3 regions of the Mesorhizobium sp. M0052 genome follow, and region 1 is predicted to be linked to each of the others. Evidence: predicted binding sites of a transcription regulator. Region 1 holds the regulator's gene; each other region holds the start of a gene.
What was found. Region 1 encodes PhoB, which activates phosphate uptake and scavenging genes when phosphate is short. Its sites were predicted from a motif close to TGTCATNNANCTGTCAT; they were not measured.
Positions count from the first base shown of each region.

Region 2: a site for PhoB is predicted at 5,040-5,056, ahead of NKJ77_RS09880 (LTA synthase family protein). Genes of this name have one in related genera too.
Region 3: a site for PhoB is predicted at 4,353-4,369, ahead of olsB (l-ornithine N(alpha)-acyltransferase). Genes of this name have one in related genera too.

Region 1 covers NZ_JAMYUS010000025.1:83,344-93,659, reverse strand. Annotated here, with positions in the region: gene NKJ77_RS27305 (ROK family protein) at 1-947, shown strand, start outside; gene phoB (phosphate regulon transcriptional regulator PhoB) at 978-1,667, opposite strand; gene phoU (phosphate signaling complex protein PhoU) at 1,684-2,388, opposite strand; gene pstB (phosphate ABC transporter ATP-binding protein PstB) at 2,430-3,254, opposite strand; gene pstA (phosphate ABC transporter permease PstA) at 3,272-4,588, opposite strand; gene pstC (phosphate ABC transporter permease subunit PstC) at 4,585-6,045, opposite strand; gene NKJ77_RS27275 (substrate-binding domain-containing protein) at 6,141-7,169, opposite strand; gene NKJ77_RS27270 (PAS domain-containing hybrid sensor histidine kinase/response regulator) at 7,667-10,316, opposite strand, start outside.
Region 2 covers NZ_JAMYUS010000006.1:127,701-138,016, reverse strand. Annotated here, with positions in the region: gene NKJ77_RS09900 (cyclopropane fatty acid synthase) at 1-962, opposite strand, end outside; gene rplI (50S ribosomal protein L9) at 1,149-1,736, opposite strand; gene rpsR (30S ribosomal protein S18) at 2,002-2,250, opposite strand; gene rpsF (30S ribosomal protein S6) at 2,250-2,750, opposite strand; gene NKJ77_RS09880 (LTA synthase family protein) at 3,061-5,019, opposite strand; gene fabD (ACP S-malonyltransferase) at 5,267-6,214, shown strand; gene fabG (3-oxoacyl-[acyl-carrier-protein] reductase) at 6,275-7,012, shown strand; gene NKJ77_RS09865 (acyl carrier protein) at 7,234-7,470, shown strand; gene fabF (beta-ketoacyl-ACP synthase II) at 7,505-8,767, shown strand; gene mltG (endolytic transglycosylase MltG) at 8,969-10,204, shown strand.
Region 3 covers NZ_JAMYUS010000001.1:347,102-357,417, forward strand. Annotated here, with positions in the region: gene NKJ77_RS01680 (DUF934 domain-containing protein) at 1-21, shown strand, start outside; gene NKJ77_RS01685 (hypothetical protein) at 64-186, shown strand; gene NKJ77_RS01690 (fatty acid desaturase) at 339-1,361, opposite strand; gene NKJ77_RS01695 (hypothetical protein) at 1,446-1,646, opposite strand; gene grpE (nucleotide exchange factor GrpE) at 1,906-2,535, shown strand; gene NKJ77_RS01705 (trimeric intracellular cation channel family protein) at 2,681-3,313, shown strand; gene olsB (l-ornithine N(alpha)-acyltransferase) at 3,414-4,289, opposite strand; gene NKJ77_RS01715 (response regulator) at 4,566-6,854, opposite strand; gene acuI (acrylyl-CoA reductase (NADPH)) at 6,956-7,945, opposite strand; gene lspA (signal peptidase II) at 8,051-8,539, opposite strand; gene NKJ77_RS01730 (TrmH family RNA methyltransferase) at 8,536-9,393, opposite strand; gene NKJ77_RS01735 (RsmD family RNA methyltransferase) at 9,411-10,316, opposite strand, start outside.

The DNA.
Region 1 (10,316 bases):
CCGTCACCGTCATCGACTATGCCGGCCAGGTGGTCGCGGAAGAACAGCGCCGGCTCGACACGCTGACCATGCCGCGCGACGAGCTGATCGGCGAATGCGTAGCAATCGTCGGGCGGCGTCTCGCGGACCCGGACCTCGATGTCCAGAGCATCGCCCGCATTGCCATGGGCATCCAGGGCATCACCGATTCGCAGGCGCGGGCCATGCTGTGGTCGCCAATCACGCCACTGACCGACATTGCCTTCGCCGACATGTTGGAAGCGGAATTCGGCATTCCTGCCACCATGGAGAACGACTGCAATATGATGGCGGTGGCCCTGCAATGGCGCCAGCCCGAGCGCTACCGCGACAATTTCATCGCGATCCTCTTGTCGCACGGCATCGGCATGGGGCTGGTGCTGAAAGGCGAACTGTTCACCGGCACCCATTCCTCGGGCGGCGAGTTCGGCCACATGATCCACCGTCCGGGCGGCGCGCTCTGCCGCTGCGGGCGGCGCGGCTGCGTCGAGGCCTATGCCGGAAACTACGCCATCTGGCGCAGCGCCAAAATGATGAGCGAAGATGCCGAGCCGGTCGATATCGGCGACGCTGATATGCGCGCACTCGCCGCGCGCGCCCGCGAAACCGATGGCCCGGAGCGCGAAGCCTATCGCAAGGCCGGTGAGGCGCTCGGCTTCGGCCTCGGCAGCCTGTTTGCGCTGATCGACCCGGCGCCTGTCGCCATGGTTGGCGTCAGCGCCGCCGCCTTCGACCTGATCGAGCCGGCATTGCGCGAAGCGATCGCCCAGACCGCCGGCGGCCAGCACTCGAAATCGATCTCCTTCGACACCGAGCCCAACGAGCTGCCGCTGATCCGCGAAGGCTGTGCCATGCGCGCGCTCGGCTTCGTCGATCAGGAGATTTTCGCGCCGGGCATTCAGGCCAAATCCGGCAAGCATGTCGCCTGAATGGCCGGCAACGGCGCGACGCGCAGCATCCTAGTCTTCCCTGATCGCGTAGCCGGCGCCGCGAATGGTACGGATGACATCCGGCATGCGGCCGTTGTTGACCGCTTTGCGTAAGCGCCCGACATGGACGTCGACGGTTCGCTCGTCGATGTAGATCGTCTCGCCCCAGACATTGTCGAGCAGCTGGCTGCGCGAGAACACGCGGCCGGGATGGCGCATCATGAATTCGAGCAGCCGGAACTCGGTCGGTCCGAGCCTGATCTCGCTCTTCTTGCGGTAGACACGGTGCGACTCGCGGTCGAGCACGATGTCGCCGACCTTGAGCACGCTGGACAGCACTTCCGGCTTGGCCCGGCGCAGCAGCGCCTTCACGCGCGCCATGAACTCCGGCGTCGAGAATGGCTTGACCAGATAGTCGTCGGCACCGGTGGACAGGCCGCGCACGCGATCGCTTTCCTCACCGCGCGCGGTCAGCATGATGATCGGCAGCCGCTCGGTTTCGGGCCGCACTCTAAGCCGCCGGCAGAGCTCGATGCCGGAAACAGCGGGCACCATCCAGTCGAGCACCAGGAGATCGGGCACGTTTTCCTGCAGGCGGATCTCGGCCTCGTCGCCGCGTGTCACCACCTCGACGTGATAGCCTTCGGATTCGAGGTTGTAGCGGAGGAGCACGCCTAGCGGCTCCTCGTCCTCCACGACCATGATGCGTGGCGCGATCATAGGCAGTTCACCCTCATCAGGCCGGCGTGGCCATCGCCGTCTCGTCCTGCTTCGGACGATTGGCGGGCAATTGCTGGCCGGTCAGCACATAATACGCATTTTCGGCGATGTTGGTGACATGATCGCCGATGCGCTCAAGATTCTTGGCGCAGAACAAGAGATGCGTGCAGGCGGTGATGTTGCGAGGGTCTTCCATCATGTAGGTCAAGAGCTCACGAAACACGGACGTGTATTTGACGTCGATGCGCTCGTCGTCATTCCTGAGTTTTGCAAGAGCTGCCGCATCGGTGGCGGCATATTCCTCGACGACGCCTTGCACCTGGATCAGCACCAGCTGCGCCATGGCATCGATGGAGTGCGAGAGGTCGCGCGGCGTGACGCTCAAGCCCACGGTGCCGACGCGTTTGGCGATGTTCTTGGCGAGATCGCCGATGCGCTCGAGGTCGCCGGCCATGCGGATCGAGCCGACCACGGCGCGCAGATCGTTGGCCATCGGCTGGCGCTTGGCGATCAGCGTGATGGCGCGGTCGTCCAGTTCGCGCTGGCGCGCATCCATGATGGCGTCGTCGGAAACGACACGCTGTGCCAGCGCATTGTCCGAATTGAGCAGCGCCCTGGTCGAGCCGCTGACCATCGAGCCTGCCAGATCGCCCATGTCGCGGATCAGCTTGCTGATCTGCCCGAGCTCTTCATCGAAGGAGGCGACGGTATGTTCACCCATGATCTTGGTCCTCGTGCCTGAAAATTCACCCGCCGGACGGCTCAGCCGAAGCGGCCGGTAATGTAGTCCTGGGTGCGCTTGTCGTCGGGGTTGGTGAACATCTTGTCGGTGGCGCCCTCCTCGACGAGATAGCCGAGATGGAACATCGCTGTACGCTGCGACACGCGCGCCGCCTGCTGCATCGAGTGGGTGACGATGACGATCGTGTAGTTCTGGCGCAGTTCGTCGATCAGCTCCTCGACACGGGCGGTGGCGATCGGATCGAGCGCCGAGCAGGGCTCGTCCATCAGGATCACCTCCGGCGACACGGCGATGGCGCGCGCGATGCACAGGCGCTGCTGCTGGCCGCCGGACAGGCCGGTGCCGGGCTCCTGCAGGCGGTCCTTGACCTCGTTCCAGATCGCAGCCTTCTTCAGGCTCTGCTCGACGATCTGGTCCATGTCGGACTTGCGCTTGGCCAGCCCATGGATGCGCGGGCCGTAGGCGACGTTCTCGTAGATCGACTTCGGGAACGGGTTGGGTTTCTGGAACACCATGCCGACGCGGGCGCGCAGTTCGACGACATCGATGTTCTTGTCGTAGATGTCGTCTTCATCGAGCGTGATCTTGCCGGTCACCCGCGCCGAATCGATGGTGTCGTTCATGCGGTTGAGGCAGCGCAGAAAGGTCGACTTGCCGCAGCCGGACGGGCCGATCAGCGCCGTCACCTGGTTCTGGCGGACGTCGAGATTGACGTCGAACAACGCCTGCTTCTCGCCGTAGAAGACGCCGACCTTGTCGCCGCGCATCTTGATGACTTCGTTCGACTTGGCGTTCATTTTGTCGCCCACTGCATTCTCAAGGGACTGTTCGGTCATGATGTTCATACCAAATTGCCTTTTTTCTACCAGCGCCGCTCGAACCGGCGCCGAAGCACGATCGCGGTGATGTTCATGGCCATGAGGAAGACGAGCAGGATGATGATGGCGCCGGACATGCGCTCGACAAAAGCGCGCTCAGCCTCGTTTGCCCACATGTAGATCTGCACCGGCAGCGCGGTCGCCGGATCGAAAGGCGTCGTCGGATAATCGGCGACGAAAGCGACCATGCCGATCAAGAGCAGCGGTGCTGTCTCGCCGAGCGCACGCGCCAGGCCGATGATGGTGCCGGTAAGGATGCCTGGGGCGGCAAGCGGCAGGATGTGATGGAACACCATCTGCATCTTGGAGGCGCCGAGACCTAGGGCCGCCGAGCGGATCGACGGCGGCACCGCGGCGAGGGCGGCGCGCGTGGCGATGATGATGGTCGGCAGCGTCATCAGCGTCAGCACCAGGCCGCCGACGAAGGAAGCCGAGCGCGGCATGCCTAGGAAGTTGATGAACACGGCAAGGCCGAGCAGGCCGAAGACGATCGACGGCACCGCCGCGAGATTGTTGATGTTGACCTCGATCAGGTCGGTGAAGCGGTTCTTCTTGGCGAATTCCTCGAGATAGATCGAGGCGGCGACGCCGATCGGCAGCGCCAGCAACAGCACGATCACCATCATGTAGAACGACCCGATGATGGCCACGCCCATGCCCGACGTCTCGGGCCGGCTGGAGGCGCCATAGCTGAACAGGCCGGTGTTGAAATGCTCGGCCATCACGCCGTCGGCCTTGAGTTTGTTCATCCAGTCGATCTGCTGGTTGGACACCTTGCGGCGCGCTTCATCGACGCCGAGGTCGATCTGGCCCTTGAAGGCCGAGTCGAGATTGGCGGCAGCCAGGATGTCGACATCGCGCGTCGTGCCGATCACCGAGGGATCGGCGGAGACGATGTCGCGCAGCTGGACCCGCGCGCCTTCCGACAGGAAGCCCTTGAGCTTCAGCATCATCGGCTTGTTGGCCGGATCGATGCCGAGCTTGGCCACCAGCGCGTTTTCGGCGAGCTTGGGATAGTTCGCCTTGATCAGCACATTCGGGTCTGTGGCACGCTTGTTCGAGGGGTCGATCACCTTCTCGTCGAAGGTGACCGGCAGCGTCACCGTCGTCTGCCAGAAGGCGGTGTAGCCTTTCGAGACGATGGTGATCAACATGATGGCCAGGAACGCCAGGCCCACCGAGATCGCAATCACGCCATAGATGCGGAACCGGCGTTCGGCGGCATAGCGCGCCTTCAGCCCGATGTCGCGGCGCGGACGCGCGACGGCACCCACCATCGTGTCCAGGGGGATGTCGGTCATTCGTACTGCTCCCGGTACTTGCGCACGATGTAGAGGGCGACGATGTTCATCACCAGCGTCAGCGCGAACAGCGTCAGGCCGAGCGCGAAGGCGACCAGCGTCTGCGGCGAGTTGAACTCGAGATCGCCGGTCAGCTGGTTGACAATCTTGACGGTGATGGTCGTCATCGCCTCGAACGGATTGGCCGTCAGATTGGCGGCGACGCCCGCCGCCAGCACGACGATCATCGTCTCGCCGATGGCGCGCGACGCCGTCAACAGGATGGCGCCGACGATGCCGGGCAGTGCCGCCGGCAGGATCACCCGCTTGATCGTCTCGGAGCGCGTGGCACCGAGGCCGAGCGAGCCGTCACGCATTGCGCGCGGCACCGCGGTGATGATGTCGTCGGACAAAGAGGACACGACCGGGATCAGCATGACGCCCATCACCAGACCGGCGGTGAAGATGCTCTGGCCCTGGATGAAGGGCGAGCCGCCGGTGAGTGCCGCCGACAGGTCGCGCAAGAACGGTCCGAGCGTGACAACGGCGAAGATGCCGTAGACGATGGTCGGAATGCCGGCCAGCAGTTCCAACGCCGGCTTGACCACCGAGCGCACACCGCGCGAGGCATATTCGGACATGTAGACCGCCGACATCAGCCCGACCGGCACTGCCACCAGAAGGGCGACGGCGGCGATGTAGAGCGTGCCGGCGAGAAGCGGGATCAGGCCGAACTGACCCTGGCTGCCGCCGGAACCGGCGGCGGCGAAACGCGGATCCCACACCGTGCCGAAGAAGAAGCTCATCGGCGACACGCTCTCGAAGAAGGTGATGGTCTGGAACAGCATCGACAGCACGATGCCGACCGTGGTCAGGATGGCGATGGTCGAGGCCGCAAGCAGCCCCCACAGCATCAGCTTCTCGACGTTGTTGCGCGCCCTGGCGCGCGGCGCGATCTGCCTCAGCGCATAGAAGGCGCCGGCGACCGACAGCGCGAAGGTCAGCACGGCGCCGAACAGGCCGAGCCGGTCCTGGACCTGGTTCGCCTCGACCGCGATCGGGATCATATAGTCCTGGGTGTCGCTGGCCAGTGCCACGCCCTTGGCGGCGAGCAGCGGCTGCAATTCGGCGAAAGTAGCGGGAAGTGCGGTATCGCCATCGAGCCGACGCAGGCCCTTGGCCAGGCTCTTCACCAGGCTGGCGTCGAGCGCTTCGCTGGCGACCTTTGTGTCGGCGGTGCGCTCGGGCAAAGCGGCATGGATATGCCGGTCGAGATAGAAGGAAGAGCCGATATCCCAGACGGCGAGCAAAAGGACGGCAGGCAGGACCGCGAGCAGAAAGGCCCACCAGCCATGATAATGCGCGCGCGAATGCGGCTTGACCTTGCCGGTATCCAGCGCCGCGGCGCGCTGGCGGCCGACCACAAAAGCGACCACGCCTATGGCAATGACTATGGCGAGTACGAGCAAGGACGACATAACCCACCCCAGGGAAAATTCAGATCGCCGCCGCCGTTGCGGCAAGCGGCGAAATCAGGGCGCGGAGTTCATCCGCGCCCTGCTCCGTCCGTTGATTACATCGTCTTTCCGGCGGCGAAGGCGTCGCGCTGGCCCTGACGTTCGGCGTCGGGAGCGGAAACCAGGCCGTACTGGGCGAGCGGGCTTTCCGGGCCGATCATCTGGTCATCAAGGAAGAACTCGACATATTCCTTGAGGCCGGGAACGACGCCCAGATGCGCCTTCTTGACATAGAAGAACAACGGCCGCGACACGGGGTACGTGCCATCGGCGATGGTCTGCGTCGAAGGCACGATGCCTTCCACGGTAGCGACCTTCAGCTTGTCGGCATTGTTCTCGTAGAAGGCGAGGCCGAACACGCCAACGCCGGTCTTGTTGGAGTCGATGCGGGCCAGCGTCTCGGTGTAGTCGCCATCGATGTCGACAGCCTTGCCGTCCTTGCGGATGGCGATGCAGGTTTTGCCGATTTCCTTGTCGTCGGCGATGCCGGCAGCCTTCAAAGCGGCCTTGTCGCAGCCGGCGTCGAGCAGCTTGGCCTCGAACACTTCACGGGTGCCGTGCTTCTCACCCGGAATATAGGCGGCGATATCCCAGTCGGGCAGCTTCGGATTGACCTGGTTCCACTTGGTGTTCGGGTTGTCGACCAGCTTGCCGTCGACGACCAGCTTGGCGGCGAGCGCCTTGTAGATGTCGGCGGGAACCAGCGCCCAGTCCGGACCCTTGATGTCGGTGGCAAAGACGATGCCGTCATAGCCGATGCGGACTTCCTGGACGTCCTTGACGCCGGCGTCGGCGCAGGACTTCAGCTCGTCCTTCTTGATCGGGCGCGAGGAGTTGGCGATGTCGATCGTGTCTTCGCCGACGCCCTTGCAGAACTCCTTGATGCCGGCGCCGCTGCCGCCGGACTCGACCACCGGGGTCTTGAAGTTGGTGAAGGTTTCGCCGAACTGCTCGGCGACGATCTTGGCGTAAGGCAGCACGGTCGACGAACCGGCGACCTGGATCTGGTCACGCGCAGCGGCGACACCGGACGATGCGGCGAACGCTACCGCCACGGCCGATGCCGTAACGAGGAATTTCTTCATGTGGCCTGCTCCTGTTCGGAAGATGGTCTCTTGGCGCCCTCTTCAAACCGGCGCCCGCTGAGGCCAATAGCCTTCGATTATTACAGTCGCATGACAGTTTCGTGTCAGCCCGGTAACGTCGCACAGACGCCTCGTGAGCCGCAGCCTTTAAGCCGGTTTGTGGGGATGGAAGTTGCCGCTGGAATCAGACGCTTGCGCGATTCGTGCTGGCATCAAGTCCCGGCAGATCGCAGGCCGCGATGCCGAGAAAGAAAAACCGGACGGGAGCGCGTTGCCCGTGGCCAGAGCGAATTTTGGCCGAGCCATCGCCAAAAACAGGTCCGTTGGGGTAGATTCGACGCTGTTTCTTGTCGGCGGTCGCTTGCTCCCGCCCGTAACTGAATGAGCGGTTTCGTTGTGACCATTGTCCTGACTGGGCGCCAGCTTTGATATGGTGCGATCGCACCATAGCCTTGGCTGTTGCGGCGCGGCCGAATCCCGGCCGGCGCCGCAGGTTGCTATCCAGCGTCTCGTTGGGCTTCGCCTGATATGCCGACCCAGCGCTCGACCTTTTCGAGCAGCGCCCTGGGGCTGATCGGCTTGGGCAGATAGTCGTCCATGCCGGCTTCCAGGCAGCGCTCACGGTCGCCCTTCAAGGCATGCGCGGTGACGCCGACGATCGGGATATGCATACCCGTATGTTCTTCCAGCCGGCGAATTGCGGCGGTGGCCTCGAGCCCGTTCATCTCCGGCATCGAGACGTCCATCAGGATCATGCGCGGATTAAGCCGGCCGAAGGCATCGAGCGCCTTGCGGCCGTTGCCGACGATTTCGAAACTGTAGCCGGTTTCGCCGATTATCTGGGTGAACACCATCTGGTTCACTTCATTGTCCTCCGCAACGAGGATGTCGAGCCGGCGTTCATCCCCGGCGGCCCGGGCGCGGGCACGAACCGGCGGCGGTTGCAGCAGGGCGCGTTCCGAGGCAGCGAGCGGCGGCTTTGCCGGCGACGGTTCGTTCCTGCCGCCGCCGGAACCGCTGCTTGCCGCCGGCAGCACACGGCCGTCTGTGATATTGTGATGGTGCCGCTGGATGGTGGCGACCAGCGTTTCCAGAAGCACCGAGGAACGCGCCGGCTTGATCAGCTGGGCGTCGATGCCGAGATCGCGATAGCTGGTGTTGGCGAGCGACTGGTCGACCGAAGTCAGCATGATGATCGGCGTGTCGGCCAGCCCTGCGGTGCTGCGCACGACGCGCGCCATTTCGGCGCCGCTCATCCCCGGCATCTGATAATCGAGCACGACGCAGTCGACCGGCACGCCGTAGGCAGCCGCGGCGACCAGCACCTTCAGCCCTTCGGGTCCGCTTTCGGCGGCGCAGGAATCGAAGGTCCATGACGCCATCTGCTCGCTCAGGATCGATCGGTTGACGGCATTGTCGTCGACGATCAGCACCCGTGAGCCGGTCACGTCGACCGGCATGATCCGCCGTCCGGTCTGTTCCTCGGCCCTGGGCAATGTCACGGTGAACCAGAAGGTCGAGCCCTTGCCTTCGGCGCTCTCGACACCGATCTCGCCGCCCATCAACTCGACCAGCCGCGAGGTGATGGCGAGCCCGAGCCCTGTGCCTTCGTGGCGTCTGGTAGACGAGGTGTCGGCCTGACTGAATTTTTCGAAGACGAGCTTCAGTTTCTGCTGCGGAATGCCGATGCCGGTGTCGGTGACCGAAACGGTAAGCTTTGTCCCCGTCGGCCCCCTTTGTCCGGTCACGTCGACCAGCACGTGGCCTTCGTCGGTAAACTTCACCGCGTTGCCGACCAGATTGGTGACGATCTGCCTGATGCGACCGACATCGCCGACGAACAGGCTTCCCAGGCCCGGCTCGACGCGCACGATGAGCTCGAGGTCCTTCTCCTTGGCGCGCGTCGATATCAGCGTCGCCACATCCTCGATCGCTTCGGGCAGGTTGAAGGGCGCAGGGTCGAGCACCAGCTGTCCGGCATCGATCTTGGAGAAGTCCAGTATGTCGTTGATGATGGTCAAGAGCGCGTTACCCGACTTGACGATGATATCGGTGAACGTCTTCTGCTTGGGATCGAGGTCGGATTTGGCCAGCAACTCGGCCATGCCGAGTACGCCGTTCATCGGCGTGCGGATCTCGTGGCTCATATTGGCCAGGAATTCCGACTTGGCGCGGTCGGCCAGCACGGCGCGCTGGCGCGCCTCGCGCAGTTCGGCCTCGCGCAGCTTCAGTTCGGTGATGTCGGTGGTCGACCCAATCAGATAGAGCGAACCGTCGGACGCGATCATCGCGCCCTTGCGGGCGAACTGGTGGCGCACGCTGCCGTCGGCAAGCGTCACCGTTTCCTCGATCTCCTGTGTATCGCCTGTGCGCAGCACGGCGAGATCGCTGTTGACGAAGGCTTCGCCGTCCTCGCCGAAAATCTCGATGTCCGTCTTGCCGATCGCGTCTTCCCTGCGGAGGCCGGTGAGGTCGCACCAGCCCTTGTTGACGTAGAACTGCCTGAGGTCGGAGCGCTTGGCGTAGATCGACACCGGCACGTTGTCGATGAGATTGCGGAACACCTCGTTCTCGCGCATGCTCTCTTCCAGCGCCTGCTCGCGTGCCTTGACGTCGGTGATGTCGGTGCTGGAGCCGACCAGGTGCACCGACCCATCGAGCGCCACCAGCCGGCTCTTGCGCGTCATCAATTGCCGCACCGTGCCGTCGCGATGGGTAACGGGCTCCTCGATCTCGCGGCCGCGCCCGGTGACGACGACCTCGGTGTCGTCATGGGTGTAGGTTTCGGCGTCGTCGATGCCGAAAAGCTGGAGATCGGTCCGGCCGATGACCTCCTCCTTGGGGATGCCGGTCAGCGCGCACCAGGCTTTGTTGACGAATTCCATGCTCAGATCCTGCGCCTTGATGAAGGCGGCGACCGGCAGTTCGTCCATGACGTGGCGGAACAGGTCGATCTGGCGCATGCTTTCCTGCAGCGCCTTTTCGCGGCTCTTGATCTCCGAGATGTCGACGCGCACGCCGATAAAGGTGCCGTCCTCGGTGCGCATATCGTAGACCTGATACCAGCGGCCGTCCGCATTGAGGCGCTCATAGGACGAGTTGGGCAGGCGATAGCGGGCGAGGATGGCATTGAGCCAGACATCGGGG
Region 2 (10,316 bases), on a different contig from region 1:
TCGGTGACCACAAGCCCCGACTTCTCGATCGCCGGCATCACCTCCGACAGCGAGGGAATGTAGCCGCCCGGAAAAATGTACTTGCGGATAAAGGCGCTGGTCGCCCACGGCACGCCGGAGCGGCCGATCGTGTGCAAGAGCATGACGCCGTCGGGCTTCAACAGCGTCGCCGACTTGTCGAAGAAGGTGCGGAAGTGGTTGACGCCGACATGCTCGAACATGCCGACCGAGACGATGCGGTCGAAGCGTTCGTTGAGTTCGCGGTAGTCCTTGAGGTCGAAATGCACGCGGTCCTGCAAGCCTTGCGCATGCGCCCGGTCGGTGGCGACGCCGTGCTGCTCGGTCGACAGCGTCACGCCTTGCACGTCGACATCGAAAGCCTTGGCGAGATAGAGGCCGAGTCCACCCCAGCCGGAGCCGATATCGAGCACGGTCTGGCCGGCCTTCAGCCTGAGCTTGGCTGCGATATGGCGTTTCTTGGCCATCTGCGCCTCGTCGAGCGTCATGTCCGGCTGTTCGAAATAGGCGCAGGAATACTGCATGTCGTCGTCGAGGAAGAGCCGGTAGAGGTCACCCGACAAATCATAGTGGCGCTGCACGTTGCGGCGCGCCCGTGATGCGGTGTTGATCTGCTGCAGGCGGCGAAAGGCGTGGCGCAGACCCTCGATGGCCTTCGACCAGGTGGCGTCGATACCGCCGCTGCCCATGTTCTGGAAGGCGATGCGCATCATACCCAGTACGCCGCCCTCGATGATGTCGAGTTCGCCGTCCATATAGGCTTCCGGCACGGCCAGCATCGGATCGAAGGTAATGGCGCGCTCGGCATGCGCGGTCTTGATGTGCATATGAACCGGCTCGCCGCTGCCGTCGCCGAAAACCACTGTCGAGCCCTTCGGCCCGGTGACTTTCAGATTGCCCGTACGCACCAAGCGGTCGAGAACGCGTTTCAACAGAATATTCATCACCAAATGTCCCCTCACGGTCAGCCTGGCGGACCAATTCTGCAACAATATATAGGGGTTCGAAAAGTTCCATTTGGCACAAAAATGCCCGGGCGAGAGGCCCGGGCATTGGTCCAGAAAGGCTGGATGACGAGGAAGTGATTGGAGCGCTGCTCCCCTCGCTTCCCGATCAGGCCCCGTGCGGGATCAGGCGTTGTCTTCTTCGCCGCCTTCGAACTCGGTGTTCGGGTCGAAGAAGTTCTCCGGCCGTGCGTTGTCGTTGATGTCATCGCCATAGATGGCTTCGGCGGTGGTCAGCGTCTCGCCCTTGGCCTGGCGCTCGGCTTCGTCGGCCGTGCGGGCGATGTTGAGGCTGATGGTGACCTCGACTTCCGGATGCAGCGCAATCGCCACATTGGTGACGCCGATAGTCTTGATCGGCTGGTTGAGCTGGATCTGGTTGCGGTTGACCGAGAACCCTTCGGCGGTCAGCAGGTCGGCGATGTCGCGGGTCGACACCGAACCGTAGAGCTGGCCTGTCTCGCCGGCCGAACGTACGGCGATGAAGCTCTTCCCGTCGAGCTTTTCGGCAACCTGGCTGGCTTCCGATTTGCGCTCGAGGTTGCGGGCTTCGAGCTGCGCGCGCTGTCCTTCGAACTTCTTCTTATTGGCTTCGTTGGCGCGCAGCGCCTTGCCCTGCGGCAAGAGGAAGTTGCGGGCAAAGCCGTCCTTGACCTTGACGGTATCGCCCATCTGGCCGAGGCGGGAAACGCGTTCGAGAAGAATCACTTGCATGGTCTTGTTCCTTCGTCTGGCACCGACCGCGGGATCGGCGCCGAATTGAATGGAACAGGTCAGGAAGCTCTGAGCGCCTTGGCGCCGGTATCGCTGTCCTGCCTGTCGCGGCAGTTAGAGGCTTTTCAGCTCAACTCGGGATTTCAATGCATGTCGCCAAAAGTGGTCCCGGTTTTGGGACAACGACATGCATCATCAAATTACCCCTGCGGCGCCCGTCGCCGTGGGAGAAGGAAGCGGGCGGCGAACCGCCCGCCCGAAAGTCTTAGCGAACCACGTAGGGCAGCAGGCCGAGGAAGCGGGCGCGCTTGATCGCCTTGGCGAGTTCGCGCTGCTTCTTCTGGCTGACGGCGGTGATGCGCGACGGCACGATCTTGCCACGCTCGGAAATGTAGCGCTGCAGAAGACGCACGTCCTTGTAGTCGATCTTGGGCGCGTTGGCGCCGGAGAACGGGCAGGTCTTGCGGCGGCGATGGAACGGGCGCCGGGTCGGGATCTGATTGATGTCGACCATTATTCTGCACCTCCTTCAACGCCTTCGCGCGGACGGCGCGGACCACGATCACCACCGGCATCGCCAAATGAGCGCGGCGGACGATCGCCACGGTCGCCGCGATCACGGTCGCCGAACGAGCGCGGACCACGATCACCACGGTCGCGGTCGCCGAAGCCGCCGCGTTCCGAGCGCTCTTCGCGCTTCTGCATCATGGCCGACGGGCCTTCCTCATGCGCCTCGACCTTGACGGTCAGGAAACGCAGCACGTCCTCGGACAGGCCCATCTGGCGCTCCATCTCGTTGAGCGCTGCCGGCGGGCAGTTGAGGTCCATAAGCGTGTAGTAAGCCTTCCGGTTCTTGTTGACCCGGTAGGTGAGGGACTTCAGTCCCCAGTTCTCGACCCGGCCGACGGACCCGCCATTTGCGGAGATGACGCCCTTGTACTGTTCGACAAGCGCATCGACCTGCTGCTGCGAGAGGTCCTGCCGGGCAAGGAACACATGTTCGTATAGAGCCATAGTGGTTCAGTGCCTTTCTTCGTTTCTCTCCCGGATCCTCGCGGCAAAAGCCTCTGCAACTTCTCTGACCCGCTGGTCCCGAGGGGGCGAGGAAGAAAGGAGCATTTCGAGACGGTCGAGAGCGGAGACACGGGAGGCGGAAGCGCTTCTGGCTTCACACGAAGGTTTTGGATAAAACCTCCGGCCCTCCGTTCAGCCCCCAGCAAGGACCGGCAGATTGCGGGCGTCTATATAGCAATTTGGCTGGAAGGCAAGGGTAACGCATGCTCCGGACAGCGTCCTGGCGTCGCAGGGTTGGAAAGACCAGGCATCAACTCGTATGCGGGGTACGACCGTTGATCGTTTCGGGGAAGAAGTCCGGAGCCGCCTTACGCTTGCCGAACATCATATCGTATTGCAGCAGGCGGAAATCGTTGATCGCCGGATCGATGTCCTTCTGCCGCGCCCAGTCCGCCGTGGCCTCACCTGACGGTGTCAAAAGCAGATTGCGATCCACGACGCGATAGCGTTCGCGCAGCGCGCCTAAGAAGCCGGTATAGTAGGGGTGCGTGATCCCGGCCGTGGTAAGGATATGGTAGGGCAGGAAGGCCGGGCTCACCGCGCCCATATCCTGCGCCGGACCGGTGCGGTTAGACCAGATGACCAGCGGCGTCTGATGATGCTCCAGTGCCGCCTCCGGCGTCGGTTCCTTGCGCGGCGCGACATTGTCTTTCAGGTAACCGGTTTCGACATAGACGGGGCCGAGCGGCGGCAGATGGTCGCCGAAGAAGGCGATGACCGTCGGCCGCTCGCGCTTCTTCGCCCATTCGATCAATCGTTCGAGGCCACGGTCGGCATCGGCGGAGCCTTCGGCGTAGCTGAGCAGCGATTCCCGCGCCCATGTGCTGATCGGTGCCGCGACCTTGTGGGTCGGATTGTAATAGCGGTACGGCTCGTAGGGACCGTGGTTCTGCAGGCTGACGGCGAAAAAGAACACCGGCCGCTCGCTGGCGTCGGCCTCTGCGATGATCTCGTCGGTCATCGAGGCATCGGAAGCCAGCGGCCCGCGCTTTTCCAGTGGCGGCAGCGTCTCTTCCGAGCGGAAATCGTCGAAGCCGAAATCGGCATAGACGGCGCCCCTGTTCCAGAACCAGTTGGTGCCCGGATGGATGGCGCGCGCCCGGTATCCCTCGCTTTTCAGGAAGGTCGCCAGCGACGGCGTCGGCGTGCGCACATATTGCTGATAGGGGATCGAGCCCGCCGGCAGGAAGGCATTGGAAAAGCCGGTCAGCGCCTCGAATTCGATGTTGGCGGTCATGCCGCCGAATTCCGGCGAGAACATGTAGCCGGAACGCAGCGCCCGCACATTGGGGATCGGGTCAGGCGTGATTGTGACGCCGGGCAGCTTGGTCGGATCCCAGAAAGATTCGCTCATCACCACGATGATGTCGGGTTTCTCATCCGGTACCGAGGCCGTCACATCAGGCCTGTCGATCGCGTCGATCGCCTTGTCGGAATAGCCCGCCGGCGCCGAGACATGCGCCATCGGCACGTTGAGCGCGAAGGCCAGCGCAAACCCGTTGGAGGCGTAGTTCTCCTTCTGGTCCCACATGATCGGGATGATCTGCAGCCGGTCGCGGGTCCACGAGAAGGTGGCGTAGTCCATGATCGAGACGAAGAAGGCGAGCAGCGGCACTGCCAGCGTCAGCCGCGCCAGCCGCCCTTTGCGGCTGAGGATCGGAACCTTGCGGCGCCACAACCGCCAGCCATAGATCAGCAGCGACAGGCCGGCGACGATGCCGACCGCCATGGCGAGCGCCGTCCAGGGCCGCTCGCGCACCAGGAGCGGCATCAGTGCCATGATCTGGCGCGAATAAAGAAAATCGGTTGGGTAGAGCGGATCGCCGAGATAATGCGACTTCTGATGCCCGACAAAGGCCAGCGCCAGCGTCAGCGGCGCCACGATCATCAGGCTCTGGTGACTGCGGCCAAGCACGGCGTCCAGTCCCATCAGCACCAATGCAAAGACAATGATGGTGGTCCAGCCCGGCTTGAATGGCTGCAGGAAGAAGTCGACTGTGCCGAAGAAGTCGCCGCGCACGATCCATTCGATGGCGAACACCAGGATGGCGGAGGCAAGCAGCGTGACCAGACCGTAGCGGATGACCGGCCATCTGCGCCCCGGCAGGTAGCCGGTGGACGGATCGTCTTCCAAGAACTGTGGCGCGGGTACGGCCGCGCCCTTCCTGATCCTAGCCACGTCTCTTCCCCCGGCCCAAGCAACGCGCATTTCCACTCGCGCCACCGTTCTGTCATAGAACTGTCATGCAAAAGCTAGCGCCTGTGGCGAAAATAAGAAGAGCCAGCAAACGATTCGTGAGCGGTTTTCATCAGGTGTGATCGGCAAAAAGCCTTTGGGAACAGGGACTCGAGGTCAGCTCCGGTTCAAGCGAGCGCGGAAATGCCGCCTCCGGGCTTGACTTGACGGTCCGCCTTGCGTCACAGGCAGGAAAAATCAGCCGCTGGAGAGCGCCCAAATGGCCGTCGCATTCACCTTTCCGGGACAGGGCAGTCAGGCTGTCGGCATGGGCAAGGACCTCGCCGACGCCTTCCCCGAGGCACGCAGGGTGTTCGAGGAAGTCGATGATGCGTTGGGCGAAAAGCTGTCGAAACTGATCTGGGAAGGCCCGGAAGAGGCGCTGACCCTGACTGCCAATGCCCAGCCGGCGCTGATGGCGGTCTCGCTGGCGGGAATCCGCTCGCTGGAAGCGCGCGGCTTTTCGCTGAAGGACAAGGTTGCCTACGTTGCCGGTCATTCGCTCGGCGAATATTCCGCCCTTGCCGCGGCCGGTTTCGTTTCGGTCGCCGATGCTGCCCGGCTGCTGCGCATCCGCGGCAACGCCATGCAGGCGGCGGTGCCGGCCGGCGAGGGCGCCATGGCGGCGATCATCGGACTGGAACAGCCCGACGTCGAAGCCGCTTGCACCGAGGCCGCAACGGGATCCGGCCAGGTCTGCCAGATCGCCAACGACAATGGCGGCGGCCAGCTGGTGATCTCCGGCGCCAGGGCGGCGGTGGAACTCGCCGCGAAACTGTGCACCGAAAAGGGCGCCAAGCGGGCGCTGATGCTGCAGGTCTCCGCACCCTTCCATTCGGCGCTGATGGCGCCGGCGGCCGATGTCATGCGCGAGGCGCTGGCGGGCGTGACCAAGAATGCACCGGTCGTGCCCGTCGTCTCCAACGTCACTGTAGCCCCGACCCGCGACCCCGACGAGATCGCGCGCCGCCTGGTCGAGCAGATCACCGGCCGCGTGCGCTGGCGCGAAACGGTGGAGTGGTTCGGCGCCAATGGCGTCGCCACGCTCTTTGAGATCGGCGCCGGCAAGGTGCTTTCCGGCCTGGCGCGGCGGATCAGCCGCGACATCACCACATCGGCCGTCGGCACGCCGGCCGAAGTCGAGGCGGCGCTGGCCGCGCTTGCATAATCCACTGGCGATTCAACCTCTCCCGTGGGAAGGGTGTTCTCTTAAGATCAGGAGACGAAAATGTTCGAACTGACCGGCCGCAAGGCGCTCGTCACCGGCGCATCGGGCGGCATTGGCGAGGCGATTGTCCGGGTGCTGCATGCGCAAGGCGCCATTGTCGGCCTGCACGGCACCCGCATCGAGAAACTGGAGACCCTGGCCGGCGAACTCGGCGACCGGGTAAAGCTGTTCCCGGCCAATCTTGCCGACCGTGACGAGGTCAAGGCGCTTGGCCAGAAGGCCGAAGCCGAACTCGAAGGCGTCGACATACTGGTCAACAATGCCGGCATCACCAAGGACGGCCTGTTCGTGCGCATGGCGGACGCGGATTGGGACAGCGTGCTGGAGGTGAACCTCACCGCCGTGTTCCGGCTGACCCGCGAGCTGACCCATCCGATGATGCGCCGCCGCCATGGCCGCATCATCAACATCACCTCGGTGGTGGGCGTCACCGGCAATCCTGGCCAGACCAATTATTGCGCCTCCAAGGCCGGCATGATCGGCTTTTCCAAGTCGCTGGCGCAGGAGATCGCCACCCGCAACATCACTGTCAACTGCGTCGCCCCGGGCTTTATCGAATCGGCCATGACCGACAAGCTCAACGACAAGCAGAAAGACGCGGTAATGGCCGCGATCCCGACGCGCCGCATGGGCACGAGTGTTGAAGTGGCGTCGGCCGTCGCCTATCTCGCCTCCAACGAGGCAGCCTACGTCACCGGCCAGACCATCCATGTCAACGGCGGCATGGCCATGATCTGACGGGATATTGTCGGGTGATAAGAAGACATGGCCGGCTTGTGAAAAGAGACCATTTCGCCTTGGACCTCGGCCATTTTTCGTGTAATGCGGCCCGCAACCCGGCGGTTCGGGCAAAAACCGGTCCGGCATCGTTGCGTTTCCGGCAGGACCATCTTTCAGCTTGATTAGCGGCATTCTGCCCGCTAACGAAGACAGACAAACAAAAGACGAGGATGCCCCAAATGAGTGACACCGCAGAGCGCGTCAAGAAGATCGTCATCGAACATCTTGGCGTCGATGCCGACAAGGTGACCGAGCAGGCGAGCTTCATCGATGATCTGGGCGCGGACAGCCTCGACACGGTCGAACTCGTCATGGCGTTCGAAGAAGAGTTCGGCGTCGAGATTCCGGACGATGCGGCCGAGACCATCCTGACCGTCGGCGATGCCGTGAAGTACATCGACAAGGCTTCGGCCTGACACTATCCGCAGTCATCACCGGGGAGGACCTGCGATGAGGCGTGTCGTCGTCACGGGCCTTGGCCTGGTTTCGCCGTTCGGCATGGGCTTCGAGCACAGCTGGAAGGAACTTCTGACCGGCCGCAGCGCCGCCAAGCGCGTCACCGAGTTCGAAGTGGAAGATCTTGCCTGCAAGATCGCCCACGTCATTCCTCGCGGTGACGGCACCAACGGCACGCTCAATCCCGAAGCCGTGCTCGAGCCCAAGGAACTGCGCAAGATCGGCGACTTCATCCTTTACGGGATTGCGGCCGCCGACGAAGCGCTGAAGGATTCCGGCTGGGAGCCCAGCACCGAAGCCGAGCGCTGCGCCACCGGCGTCATGATCGGCTCCGGCATTGGCGGCCTCGAGGGCATCGCCGAGAACGCTATCATCCTGAAAGAGCGCGGACCGCGCCGTATCAGTCCATTCTTCATTCCCGGCAACATTATCAACCTGGTATCTGGCCAGGTATCGATCCGGCATGGGCTGAAAGGCCCCAACCACGCCGTCGTCACCGCCTGCTCGACCGGCGCGCACGCCATTGGCGATGCCGCCCGGCTGATCATCTTCGGCGATGCCGACGTGATGCTGGCCGGCGGCGCGGAATCGCCGGTGACCAGACTATCGCTTGCCGGCTTCGCTGCTTGCCGGGCACTGTCCACCGACCGCAACGACACGCCTGAGAAGGCCTCGCGTCCCTATGACCGCGACCGTGACGGCTTCGTCATGGGCGAGGGCGCCGGCGTCGTGGTGCTGGAAGAACTCGAACACGCCAAGGCGCGCGGCGCCAAGATCTATGCCGAGGTCACCGGCTACGGCCTGACCGGCGATGCCTATCACATCACCGCACCGGCCGAAGACGGCGACGGCGCCTTCCGCTGCATGACGGCGGCGCTGAACCGGGCCAAGCTGACGCCCGCCGACGTCGACTACATCAACGCGCACGGCACCTCGACCATGGCCGACACGATCGAACTCGGCGCCGTCGAGCGGCTGGTCGGCAACGCCGCCTCGAAAATCTCGATGTCGTCGACCAAGTCGTCGATCGGCCATCTCTTGGGTGCCGCGGGTGCCGCCGAGGCGATCTTTTCGATCCTCGCTATCAGAGACAACATCGCGCCAGCTACCATCAATCTTGACAACCCGGAACGCGAAACCGCGATCGATCTTGTTCCGAACACGCCACGGCATCGCCAGGTCGACGTGGCGCTGTCCAACTCCTTCGGCTTCGGCGGCACCAACGCTTCGCTGGTATTCCAGCGTTATACAGGCTGATTGCGGTATCGACCGGCGCGCCAGCGGTCTGTCGTCAATTTTGCCATATTCAAGCCTACTCTGCCGCTGGGGATTCGTCGCATCGGCCTGAAACCGAAGGCGCTTTTTTAAAAGCACGATGCGTAGGCTTGAAATGTTAGGGCACGCTGTGCGTCCAATCGGGCGCATGGTCGCTCTAAGAGATCAGATGGTAGGGCGCTAATGAACACCAATCCGGGCGGCAGCGGACAATTCGGACAAAACCAGCAGACCGGCCCGATCGTGCCGAAGACCGCGGCCGAAGCTTTGCGCCCGGAAGCCGGCACACCACCACCAAAGCGCTCGCGCGCCTCGCGCAGCCAAGTCGTCGTGTTCATGAACTTCGTCATCTCCGCGGTGATGTTGATGATCCTCGCCGCCGGCGTTTCGCTCTATTTCGGCAAGCAGGCATTCAACGAACCGGGCCCGTCGGTGGCCGGCGACACCTTCCTGGTCAAGCCGAGCACCGGCGTCCAGGATATTGCCGACCAGCTCGAACGGCGTGGGCTGATCAGCGATGCCCGCATCTTCCGCATCGCCGTGCGGGTCTATGGCAATGATTCAGCGCTGAAGGCAGGCGAATACGAGATAAAGCCGCGCGCCTCCATGCGCGACATCATGGAGCTTCTGAAGAGCGGCAAGTCGGTGATGTATTCGCTGACCATTCCCGAGGGCCTGACGGTCGAGCAGGCGCTGCAGCGCATCGCCGAGCAGGATGCGCTGACCGGCGACATGCCGGCCGCCAAGCCGGCTGAGGGCAGCCTCGCCACCGACACGCTGCGCTTTACCCGCGGCGCCACGCGCCAACAGATGGTCGACAAGCTGCTCGCCGACCAGAAGAAGCTGGTCGACGAGGTCTGGCAGCGGCGCGCGCCCGACCTGCCTCTGGCCAATGTCGACGACTTCGTCACCTTGGCCTCGATCGTCGAAAAGGAAACCGGCCGGGGCGACGAGCGCTCGCGCGTTGCCGCCGTCTTCCTCAACCGTCTGGCCAAGGGCATGCGGCTGCAATCCGATCCGACCATCATTTACGGCCTGTTCGGCGGCAAGGGCAAACCCGCCGACCGGCCGATTTATCAATCTGACATCCAGAAACAGACGCCTTACAACACCTATCTGATCAATGGCCTGCCGCCGACGCCGATCGCCAATCCCGGCCGCGCCGCGTTCGAAGCCGTCGCCAACCCGTCGAAGACCGATGATCTCTATTTCGTCGCCGACGGCACCGGCGGCCACGTCTTTGCCACCACGCTTGCCGAGCACAATGAGAACGTTGCCCGCTACCGGGCACTGCAGAAGAAGCAGGCTGAAGACGCCGCCAAGGGCGCCAAGACTCCGGGCCAGACCGATGCGCCGGCGGATGGCGACGACAACGGTGACGCAAGTGGCGATGCCGGCGATACGGGTGCCGCCCAGTAGCAGGCCGGCGCTTTCAGACGGATCGACCTTAAGCGACGCGGACAGAGGCGGACGCGCTGCTGCTTTGAACGAGTAGCGGGGTTCGAAGCGTTTTCGGTCTTGCTCGGGTGCC
Region 3 (10,316 bases), on a different contig from region 1:
CGGCGCGTTCGCAACAGCTGACGCAGCGATAATTTCGCCTGTCTTTACAAAGACTATGATCTCTTGGCTGTCCGGACGGAAGTATCCGCCAGGGAGGAAGGCGCGCTGATCGGCGGCAACACCAATGCAGCGACCATCATGATCGCCGAAAAGGCGGCTGACGTGATCAGGGCTGCAAGGTCCTGATGCGCGAGGAGCGCAAGGCCACCTGAGCAGATCTTCTGGGAGATGCAGCCGCGCCTTTGGTGCGGCGGTTTATTTCTTGTTTTATGCGATCCCGAGGGAAAGCGCTGCGCGCTTTTCCCGGGAAAACCGCATCACACTTTGCTGGAATGCTTTCAGGCCAAGGCCCGCGCTTCGCGAAACGAGATCAGCTTGCGGCGGTTCTCGTCCCACAACGCCAGCTTGACGCAGCGCAGGCTGTCGAGAAGCGTGACGCGGCCGATGCCGCGCAGTTCGGGATAGTCGCGCAGCACTTCCTGCAGCCGGTAACCCGGCACCTTGGCCGAGAGATGGTGCACGTGATGGACGCCGATATTGCCGGTGAACCAGTTCAGCACCGGCGGCAAATCATAATAGGACGAGCCGTGCAGGGCGGCACGCTGGAATTCCCACTCTTCGTCCTTCGCCCATTCCGTCTCCTCGAACTGGTGCTGGACGTAGAACAGCCAGATTCCGGCCGATCCGGCCAGGATCACGATCGGCAAATGGACGATCAGGAAAGCGCCGGGGCCGACCAGCCAGATAAGCAGCGCTGCCGCGACCGCGATGCCGAGATTGGTGGTCATCGACGACACCCAGGGCGTCAGGCCGCCGCGCATCATGCCGACCGGCAGCCTCTGCTCGAAGATGAACAGCCAGATCGGGCCAAGGCCGAACATCACCAGGGGATGGCGGTAGAGACGATAGGCAAGGCGTCCCCGCCAAGACAGCTGCCGGTATTCAGCAACCGTCAACGTCCTGATATCGCCCATGCCGCGCTCGTCAAGATTGCCGGCGCTGGCGTGATGGGTGGCGTGCGCGCGCCGCCAGCAATCGTAAGGGGTCAGCGTCAGCACGCCGAGCGCGCGGCCGATCCAGTCGTCGGCAGTGCGGTTGGCGAAGAAGGAGCCGTGGCCGCAATCGTGCTGGATCATGAAGATCCGCACCAGAAAACCAGCGGCGGGAAGGATCAGGATCAAGCCCCACCAGTGGCCATAGGAATAGGCTGCCGAAGACAGCGCCCACAGCGTAACGAAAGGAATAAGGGTGATGGCGAGTTCAAGAGTGCTGCGTCGCCGGTCGGGCTTCTTGTAGCGCGCCAGGATCTTCAACCAGGCGCGCTTGCTGTTGGCGGCCGTCTCGGGGGAAATCATGTTCATCAGGAAGCATAGGCGGGGCGTCCCGCTGCCGCAAGGAAAAGCTCACGCAAAATTACTGCGCGTAATTGTCGCGCGATAGCATCGCTATTGACGGCGTTGGCCGCCGGCCATGCTGGCTTCTATGCCGTCCAGCCGGTCGAGCAGGTCCCGGAAACGGGCGGGAATGTCGGCCTCGGTGCGGAAGGCCGGCAAGGTGCGCAAGAAGCGCGTCGTCGCCTCGGTGCCGAACTGGCGCCTGATGTCGGCGGCGAGCTCTTCGCTTCTGTTGCCAGTATTGCGGTCCATTGTCTCAAATCCTGTGTCGGTTTCAAAACTCCTCCAAGCTTTGAATGGTTCCCCATAGCGGGGTATTGGCAAGCAAAGGCTGCCGTTACGGTAAAGTTTGAATTAATTTTGAACGTCCTTGCGCCCCACACCAAGTCCGACGGGCTGCCCGCAACATTGCCTGCTGTGGGGCGTCCTCCTGGGCTTGCCCCTTGATTTTTGGCCGCCAAACCTCGATATCGGGCGCAAATCCAAACCATTCGAATGACGGGAAATGGCGATGAGCGACCAGACAAAAGACGAACGCGCGCCCGAGGATATCGAAACGGCCGAGGCCGAGCGCACGCAAGGCGGCATCGACGGCGACTATGAAGCGCTGGTGCGGTTGCTGAAGGAAAACGAGGAGCTGAAGGACCGCGCGCTGCGCGTCGCAGCCGAGATGGAGAATCTGCGCCGCCGCACCGCCCGCGACGTGCATGATGCGCGCGCCTATGCGGTGGCCAATTTCGCCCGCGACATGCTGTCGGTGTCGGACAATCTGCGCCGCGCGCTCGATGCTATCCCCGCCGAGGCGAAAGCGGCCGGAGATGCCGGCTTCAAGGCGCTGATCGACGGCGTCGAGATCACCGAGCGCGCCATGCTGTCGACGCTGGAACGGCATGGGGTGAAGAAGCTCGAACCGGAAGGTGAGAAGTTCGACCCGAATTTCCACCAGGCGATGTTCGAAGTGCCCAATCCCGATGTGCCGGCCAACACCGTCGTCCAGGTCGTGCAGCCGGGCTATTCGATCGGCGAGCGCGTGCTGCGGCCGGCCATGGTCGGGGTCGCCAAGGGCGGCCCCAAGATCGCGGCCACCGAAGCGCCGGTCGAGCCGGGGCCGGTGAACGAGCAGGCCGAGAAGGATGCGTGAGTAGGGTAGGCAGTAGGGAATAGGGAATAGGGAATAGGGAATAGGGAATAGGGAATAGGGAATAGGGAATAGGCAGGCGTATCAATCGCGCGGCTTCGTGTTATTCATACTTTCCCTAATTCCCAATCCCTACTACCTCATGTCCCTGACACCCATCGACCTCCTCGACTATGCCGGCGTCGCCGTCTTTGCCGCGACCGGGGCGTTGGCGGCTTCGCGCAAGCAGCTCGACATTATCGGCCTCCTGTTTCTGGCCAGCGTCACCGGCATTGGCGGCGGCACGCTTCGCGACGTCATCCTCAACCTGCCCGTCTTTTGGGTCGCCAACTCCGGCTATGTGCTGGTTTGCGCGGCGGTTGCGGTGCTGGTCTTCTTCATCGCCCACCGCGTCGAATCCCGCTGGAAATGGCTGCTCTGGCTCGACGCCATCGGATTGGCGGCCTTTTCCGTAATGGGCGCGGCCAAGGGGCTGGCCATCACCGGCTCGCCGGTCGTCTCCGTTGTTATGGGCGTGTTGACCGCCACATTTGGCGGCATCCTGCGCGATCTGCTGGCCGGCGAGCCATCGGTGCTGCTCAGGCCCGAAATCTACGTCACCGCCGCACTCGCGGGCGCCGGCCTCTACACACTTGGCGATCTTGCCGGCCTGCCGCCGCTCGCCTCGGATATTGCCGGCTTCGTCGCGGCTTTCCTGGTGCGCGGCGGCGCGCTGAAATTCGGCTGGACCTTTCCGTCCTACAAGAGCCGCCCGGGACGGCGACCGGAGGATATTCCGTAGGGAGAGGGAATAGGGAATAGGGAATAGGGAATAGGGAATAGTCAGCAATTCGCGGCAGCCTTCACTACTGCCTACTGCCTACTGCCTACTGCCTACTGCCTCACGCCGCAAAGCGCTGCGCTTCCCCGCCATAATAGTTGACGTAGCGGGCGCCGATTTCCTTGACCGGCATCACCACGAACACATCGACGGTGGAGAACTCACGGTCGATGACGCAGCCGTCGCCGATGCGGGCGCCGACGCGCAGATAGCCCTTGACCAGCGGCGGCATGGCCGCGATCGCCGCCTTGGCGTTGACCGCCTCGATCGGCATCAGATCCATCGAGCAATAGCGGCCGGAGACCGCCCGCACATCCCAGGCGGAGTTGGTCCGGCAGTGATGGGCAAGGTAGGTGAGCGCCTCGGCATGCGCAGCCGGCACCGTGCCAGGGAACGAGGCACAACCGGTCATCACGCCGATCTCATAGTGGTTGATGTAGGCCCAGATGCCTTGCCACAGCGCCTCAATGGTGCGCTTCGAGCGGTATTCCGGCAGCACGCAGGAGCGGCCGAGCTCAAGGAAGCGCTGGCCGGGATGGCGGGCGATCAGCTTGGTCAGTTCGAACTCGCCTTCGGAATAGAAGCCGCCGGCGGTCGCCGCAATCTCTTGCCGCAGCAGGCGGTAAGTGCCGACGATGCGGCGATGCTCGGGGCCGGAGATCGAGGTGTCAAGCACCAGCAGATGGTCGCACAGCGGGTCGAAGCGGTCGGCGTCGCGCCGGTCCTGCGCCTGGAACAGGTCCTTCCTGGCGCCAAGCTCGTCATAAAACACCCGGTAGCGCACTTCCTGCGCGGCGGCGATCTCGGCCTCATTGCGGGCAAGCCGCACTTCGAGATTGCCGATACGGCCCAGCGGTGCGCCTGTTGCGACGGCATCGGCGTTCCGCGCGGCGAGCAAAGCGCCGCCTGCGCTGGGCCGAGTGTCACATTCCGGCATAACTGTATGCACGAGTGATTCTCCTTCGAGCCATCCCTCTTGGCACGGGGATACGGTGTAGGTGCAACAGGATTGTGACAGTACCGTGATACGGCGCGACGGGCAATACTTCGTCGGCTGGCGAAAACCCTCATTCGGCTACCTACGTGACGCGAGGATTGCGCCAGCGTCACCTTGAAGCGCGTCGCGCTGGGACGATTCACGCGACGCGCTTCAAGTCTTTGTTTTGTGCATGTCGTCTTCTCAAAACCGGGGCCATTTTCGAGCGACATGAATTCAGGCGGCCACCTGGCCCTCGACGGCATGGACCAGCGCGTCGGGATCGAGCGGCTTGGTGACAAAGCCGCTGGCGCCATGGGCGAGCACGGTGTGGCGGGTCTTTTCCTGGCTGTCGGCCGAAAGCACCATGATCGGAACCGGCGGCACAGCCATTTCCTCCTCGTGGCGGCGGATGGCGGCGATCGCGTCCAGCCCGTCCATGACCGGCATGTGCAGATCCATCAGCACCACATCGAAGCGGTTTTTCAGCCCGGCTTCGGTCACCGCCTCGACCGCGGCCTTGCCATTGCCGACCACTTTCACGCGATGTCCCGCCTTCAAAAGCGTGGCGCGGGCAAGCATGGCGTTGATGTCGTTGTCTTCGGCGATCAGCACCGACAAGCCTTGCCGGCGCCCGCCATGGACACGAAGGGCGGACACGCCGCTCTTTTCCGGCTTGGGCTGGGGCAAGGCAGGGGCGTGATTGGTCAACAGCACGCGCAGCAGCGTTTCGCCGCGCACCGGCCTTGCCAGGAAGGTGGCGTAGCCGCTGGCGCGGAATTCGCCAAGCATGCCGCGGTCGGTCGGCGCGATCAGCGTGATCGCCTCGCAATCGGCAAAGCCACTCTGGCGCAGGCGCTTGAGCAGTCTGCCGTCGCCGTCCTCCAGGGCCGCGTCGATCAACAGCACATCGCAATGTTCGGCGAAGGGCGTCGCCTGGGAAGCGGTTGCGGCGACGTCGACGGCGCCGCCATGGGCGCGGATGGTGCGGGCGATGGCGTCGGCCTCGACGGCGTTCTTCGACACGATCACGGCGCGCCGGCCGGCCAGGATGTTCTGCCGGTTCTGCGGTGCCTCGGTTGCTCCTGCGGCCGGGATCTCGAAGACGAATTCCGATCCCTCGCCAAGCCGGCTCGACACCGAAATGGCACCGCCCATGGCGGCGACCAGGCGCCTCGATATGGCCAGACCGAGGCCGGCGCCGCCATGGGTGCGGGTCGAGGTGCCGTCGGACTGTTCGAACTCCTCGAAGATGCGCTCCATATCCTCTTCGCGCAGGCCAGGGCCGGTGTCGGCGACGGTGAAGCAGATGCGGTCGCTGGTCTCGGTGCGGGCCCGTGCAACCGAAACCAGCACGCCGCCGGTGTCGGTGAACTTGATCGCATTGCCGATCAGGTTGAGCAGCACCTGCCTGACCCTGCCGGGATCGGCCATGATCATCTGTGGCACGTCGGGCTCGACATGACAGCCGAGGCCGATGTTCTTGGCGAAGGCTTTCGCCGCCATCAGTTCGATGATGTTGTCGGCGATTTCGCGCAGCGATGTCGGCTGCGGCTCCGGGTCGAAACGGCCGGCCTCTATCTTGGAATAGTCGAGCAAATCCTCGATGAGCGCCAAAAGGGCGCTGGCCGAGGTCGAGACAGCGCCGACATAGGTGCGCTGCTCGGGCGACAGATTGGTGTCAGCCAGAAGCTTGGCCATGCCCATGATGCCGTTCATCGGCGTGCGGATCTCATGGCTGACGGTGGCGAGGAAGCGCGACTTGGCCTGGCTGGCATATTCGGCGCGCTCACGCGCGGTGATCAACGAGGATTCGGCGCGCTTGCGGGCGGTGATGTCACGGGCAATCGCCCGGTGCGAGACGGCGCCGCTATCCTTGTCGCGCACCGACAGTTCGATCCATGAGAACCAGCGCGGACCGTTCGGGGTACGTATGGAGACGTCGGTGGAACTCAGGCATTCATGATCGGAAAAGGCGGCGTCGGGAACGATACCGACATCGATGCCGAGGTCGGCCAGAGTCCTGCCGGCAAGGTCGCGCTGATCGGTTCCGACGAGGCCGGCGAAAACCATGTTCGCATAGACGATGTGGCCGTCGCGGTCGCGGTGGACGACGAGATCGCCGAGCGCATCGATCAGCCCGCGAAAACGCTCCTCGCTCTCCTGCATCTCCCACATGCGGTCGGCCAGCGTCTCGATCTCGGCGCGGCTGCGCGCGGCGGTTTCGTCGAGCAAGGCCGTCGCGCGGTGGACGGTGCGGCGGTTGCGCAGGTGCATGGCGACGCCGGCAAGGCCGGTCGCCAGCAGACCGAACGTGATGAAGATCGGCGCGCCGGTGAGGTGAGACAGGCCCGCCAGCACGACGCTGGCGACGACCGTCAGGAACAGCAGGCCCTCGTGCGTGGCGCGCGGAAAATCCGGCGCCAGCGGCGGCGCAGCAACATGCTGCCGCTTGGGCGTCGCCGGGTTCGGCCCGTCGATGCTTTCGGCGCGGCTCTTCTCTTTCCTGGCGGACTCCGCGATCATGCGGAAATCCTTGCCAGATAGAGATTATGGAAAAGCGCGGCGGATCGTTCGAATTTTAGCGGTCATGCATTTTTGCCGCCCGTTCTGGCGGCTTCGGGGCCTCACATATCCACGACCATGCGCCCCCTGATCTTGCCCTCGACGATGTCGTGGGCGGCGGCGATGATGTCGTCGAAGCCGATGGTCGTCGACAGGCCGGCGAGCTTTTGCAGATCGAGATCGCTGCCGATGCGGCGCCAGGCTTCGAGGCGCACGGCCTTGGGCGCCATCACCGAATCGATGCCGAGCAGCGAGACGCCGCGCAGGATGAACGGGGCGACGCTCGACGGCAGATCCATGCCACCCGCCAGGCCGCAGGCGGCGACCGCGCCGCCATAGGCGGTCATCGACAGCACATTGGCCAGCGTGTGGCTGCCGACGGCATCGATGCCGCCGGCCCAGCGCTCCTTGGCCAGCGGCTTGGCCGGCTGGGAGAGTTCCTCGCGCGAAATCACTTCGGCGGCACCGAGGTCGATCAGATAGGAGCTTTCGGCGTTGCGGCCGGTCGAGGCGATGACGTGATAGCCAAGGCTGGACAGGATCGAGACCGCGACCGACCCAACGCCGCCGGCTGCACCCGTCACCACCACCGGGCCGCGATCCGGCAGGATGCCGTGCCGCTCCAGCGCCATGACGCTGAGCATGGCCGTATAGCCGGCGGTGCCGACCGCCATCGCATCGTGCGCGCTGATGCCGTCGGGCAACGGCACCAGCCAGTCGCCGTTGACGCGCGCGCGCCCGGCATAGGCGCCGAAATGCGTCTCGCCGACGCCCCAGCCATTGAGGATGACCTTGTCGCCCTTGCGCCAGTCGGCATGCGATGAGGAGAGGACGGTTCCGGCGAAATCAATGCCCGGCACCAGCGGCCAGCGGCGGATCACTGGCGCTTTCCCAGTGATGGCCAGCCCGTCCTTGTAGTTGACCGTCGTCGCCTCGACCGCGACAGTTACGTCGCCTTCCATCAGATCGGCTTCGCTGAAATCGACGATCTCGACCGATTGCTTCTTTTCGGCGTCGCGCGAAACGAGGATGGCTTTGAAGGTTTCAGGCATCTCTTCTCCTCGGCTTCGCAAAGGCTGGCGGTCGGCATTGGCTGGCTCTGGCCGAACTGTGCGGCGACCGTCCGGCGAGGTCAATTGGTCAAAAGAGTCGGGCCGTCAGGCTTCTGGGCCTTGCGGCTTGGCCTCGCGCCGCCAGCCGATGAACTCGTCGAAGACGACCAGCGCCGCGCCGACCGAAATGAAGGCATCGGCAAGGTTGAAGACGGCGAAGGACCATACCGGCGTGTGGAACAATATATAGTCGATGACGTGGCCGTAGACGGCGCGGTCGATCAGATTGCCGATCGCGCCGCCGATGATCAGGGCAAAGCCGATGCGGGCCAGCACATGGCCGGAGGGCGTGCGCGTCGCCAGATAAAGCACGAAGGCAACGACCACGACCGCGATGACGACCAGGCCGGTGTCGCCGAAGGACGAGAACATCGAGAAGGCGATGCCGGTATTGTAGGTGCGAAACAGCGCCAGGAATGGCACCAGGTCGAGCTTTTCCTGGAAGACGAGGCCGGTCTCGATCAGATGCTTTATCCACTGGTCGAGCGCGATTGCCACCACCACCAGCAGCGCATAGGGAGACCATGATTTCACGATGTGGCGTCCTCGGGGGCAAGTTTCAGCGCGCCGCGCCGGATCTCGAACAGCATGATTCCGGTGGCGACCGCCAAATTGAGTGAATCGGCGCGGCCGGCCTGCGGAATCCGCAGCAGCCGGTCGCAGCTTTCCGCCAGATTGTCGGGCAGGCCCTGCTGCTCATTGCCCATCATCAAGAGCACCGGTCCTCGGGAGAAATCGACCGAGCGGTAGTCGACCGCACCCTTCAGATGGGTGCCGACCACCAGGCCCGAGAAGCTGTTTCGCCAAGCCAGAAATGCTTCCGGCGTCGCCTTGGTCACCGGCACGGCGAAGATCGAGCCCATGGTGGCGCGCACGGTCTCGACAGAAAAAGGATCGGTAGTCTCGCCGACCAGGATGACGCCCTTGGCGCCGACGGCATCGACGGTGCGGATGACGGTGCCGAGATTGCCGGGATCGCGCACCCGGTCGAGCGCCACCCAGACGTCGCCGTCGTGAGCGCGGATGTCTCTTAGCGGCAGCAGTTTTTGCCGGAAGACGCCGACCACCATTTGCGGATTGTCACGGCGGGTGATGGCGACCAGCACTTTTTCGGACACTTCGAGCACGGTGCCGCCGGCGGCAACCGTGCGCGCCGCCACCTTTTCGACCGCCGCATTGCCGCGTCCGGCCTTGGCGAAAACCAGCGTCCTGATCGACCAGCCGAGGTCGAGGGCGTCGATGACCAGCTTCAGCCCTTCGGCCATGAAGGCGTTGTGCTGGTCGCGGAATTTCTTCTGGGCGAGCGCCTTGATGTCCTTGATCAGCGGATTGGCAAGGCTGGTGACTTCCTTGACCTGCCCGGGCGCACCTGCGTGCCGCTCATTCATTCGGGACTCCCGGGCATTCAGGCCACCCAGCGCGAAAACAGCGATGTCGACAGCGCCCGGCCGGCAGATTGCTCGCGGATGATCAGTTCGCCTGATTCAACGGTGCCGCCCATGCCGGCAAAGGTGTCGCGCATCAAGGCATGGATGGCGAAGAAGGAGGCGCGGATGGAATAGGCGGTCAGCACTATGGCGACCGGTTTCGGCGTCAGGATCGCGCGGCAAAGGTCGGTCAGGCCGGGCAGGTCCTCGAACAACTGCCAGACCTCGCCCTTGGGTCCGCGGCCATAGGCAGGCGGGTCGAACAGGATGATGTCGTAGCGGCTGCCGCGGCGCTCTTCGCGCTCGGCGAATTTCACTGCATCGTCGACGATCCAGCGGATCGGCTTGCTGCCGAGACCGGCCATTTCCTGGTTTTCGCGCGCCCAGCCGACCGCCTTCTTGGAGGCATCGACATGGGTGACCTCGGCGCCGGCGCGGGCGGCCACCAGAGACGCGAGCCCGGTATAGCCGAACAGGTTCAGCACCTTGATCGGGCGCTTGGCCGCCGCGATCAGGCTGGCCATATGGTCCCAGTGCGAAGCCTGCTCGGGGAAGACGCCGACATGGCGAAACGAGGTGAAGCGGCCGAGATAGTCGATGCCGTCATGCTTCATCGGCCAGGTCTCGCCCAGCGGTACCTTCGGGAACCGCCAGCGGCCGATGCCTTCCTCGTCGGTGTCGCCGGTGAAGATGGCGTCGGCTCGGTCCCAGTCCCTGGCGGGCAAGGCCTTTTGCCAGATCGCCTGTCCCTCGGGCCGCACGATGCGGTAGGGGCCGTATTGTTCGAGCTTTTCGCCGGCGCCGCTGTCGAGCAGTGCATAATCCTGATTGGGCGCAACTTCGAGGATCACCGGCAGGCGCTCAGTGGGCAGGACGCCTTCGCG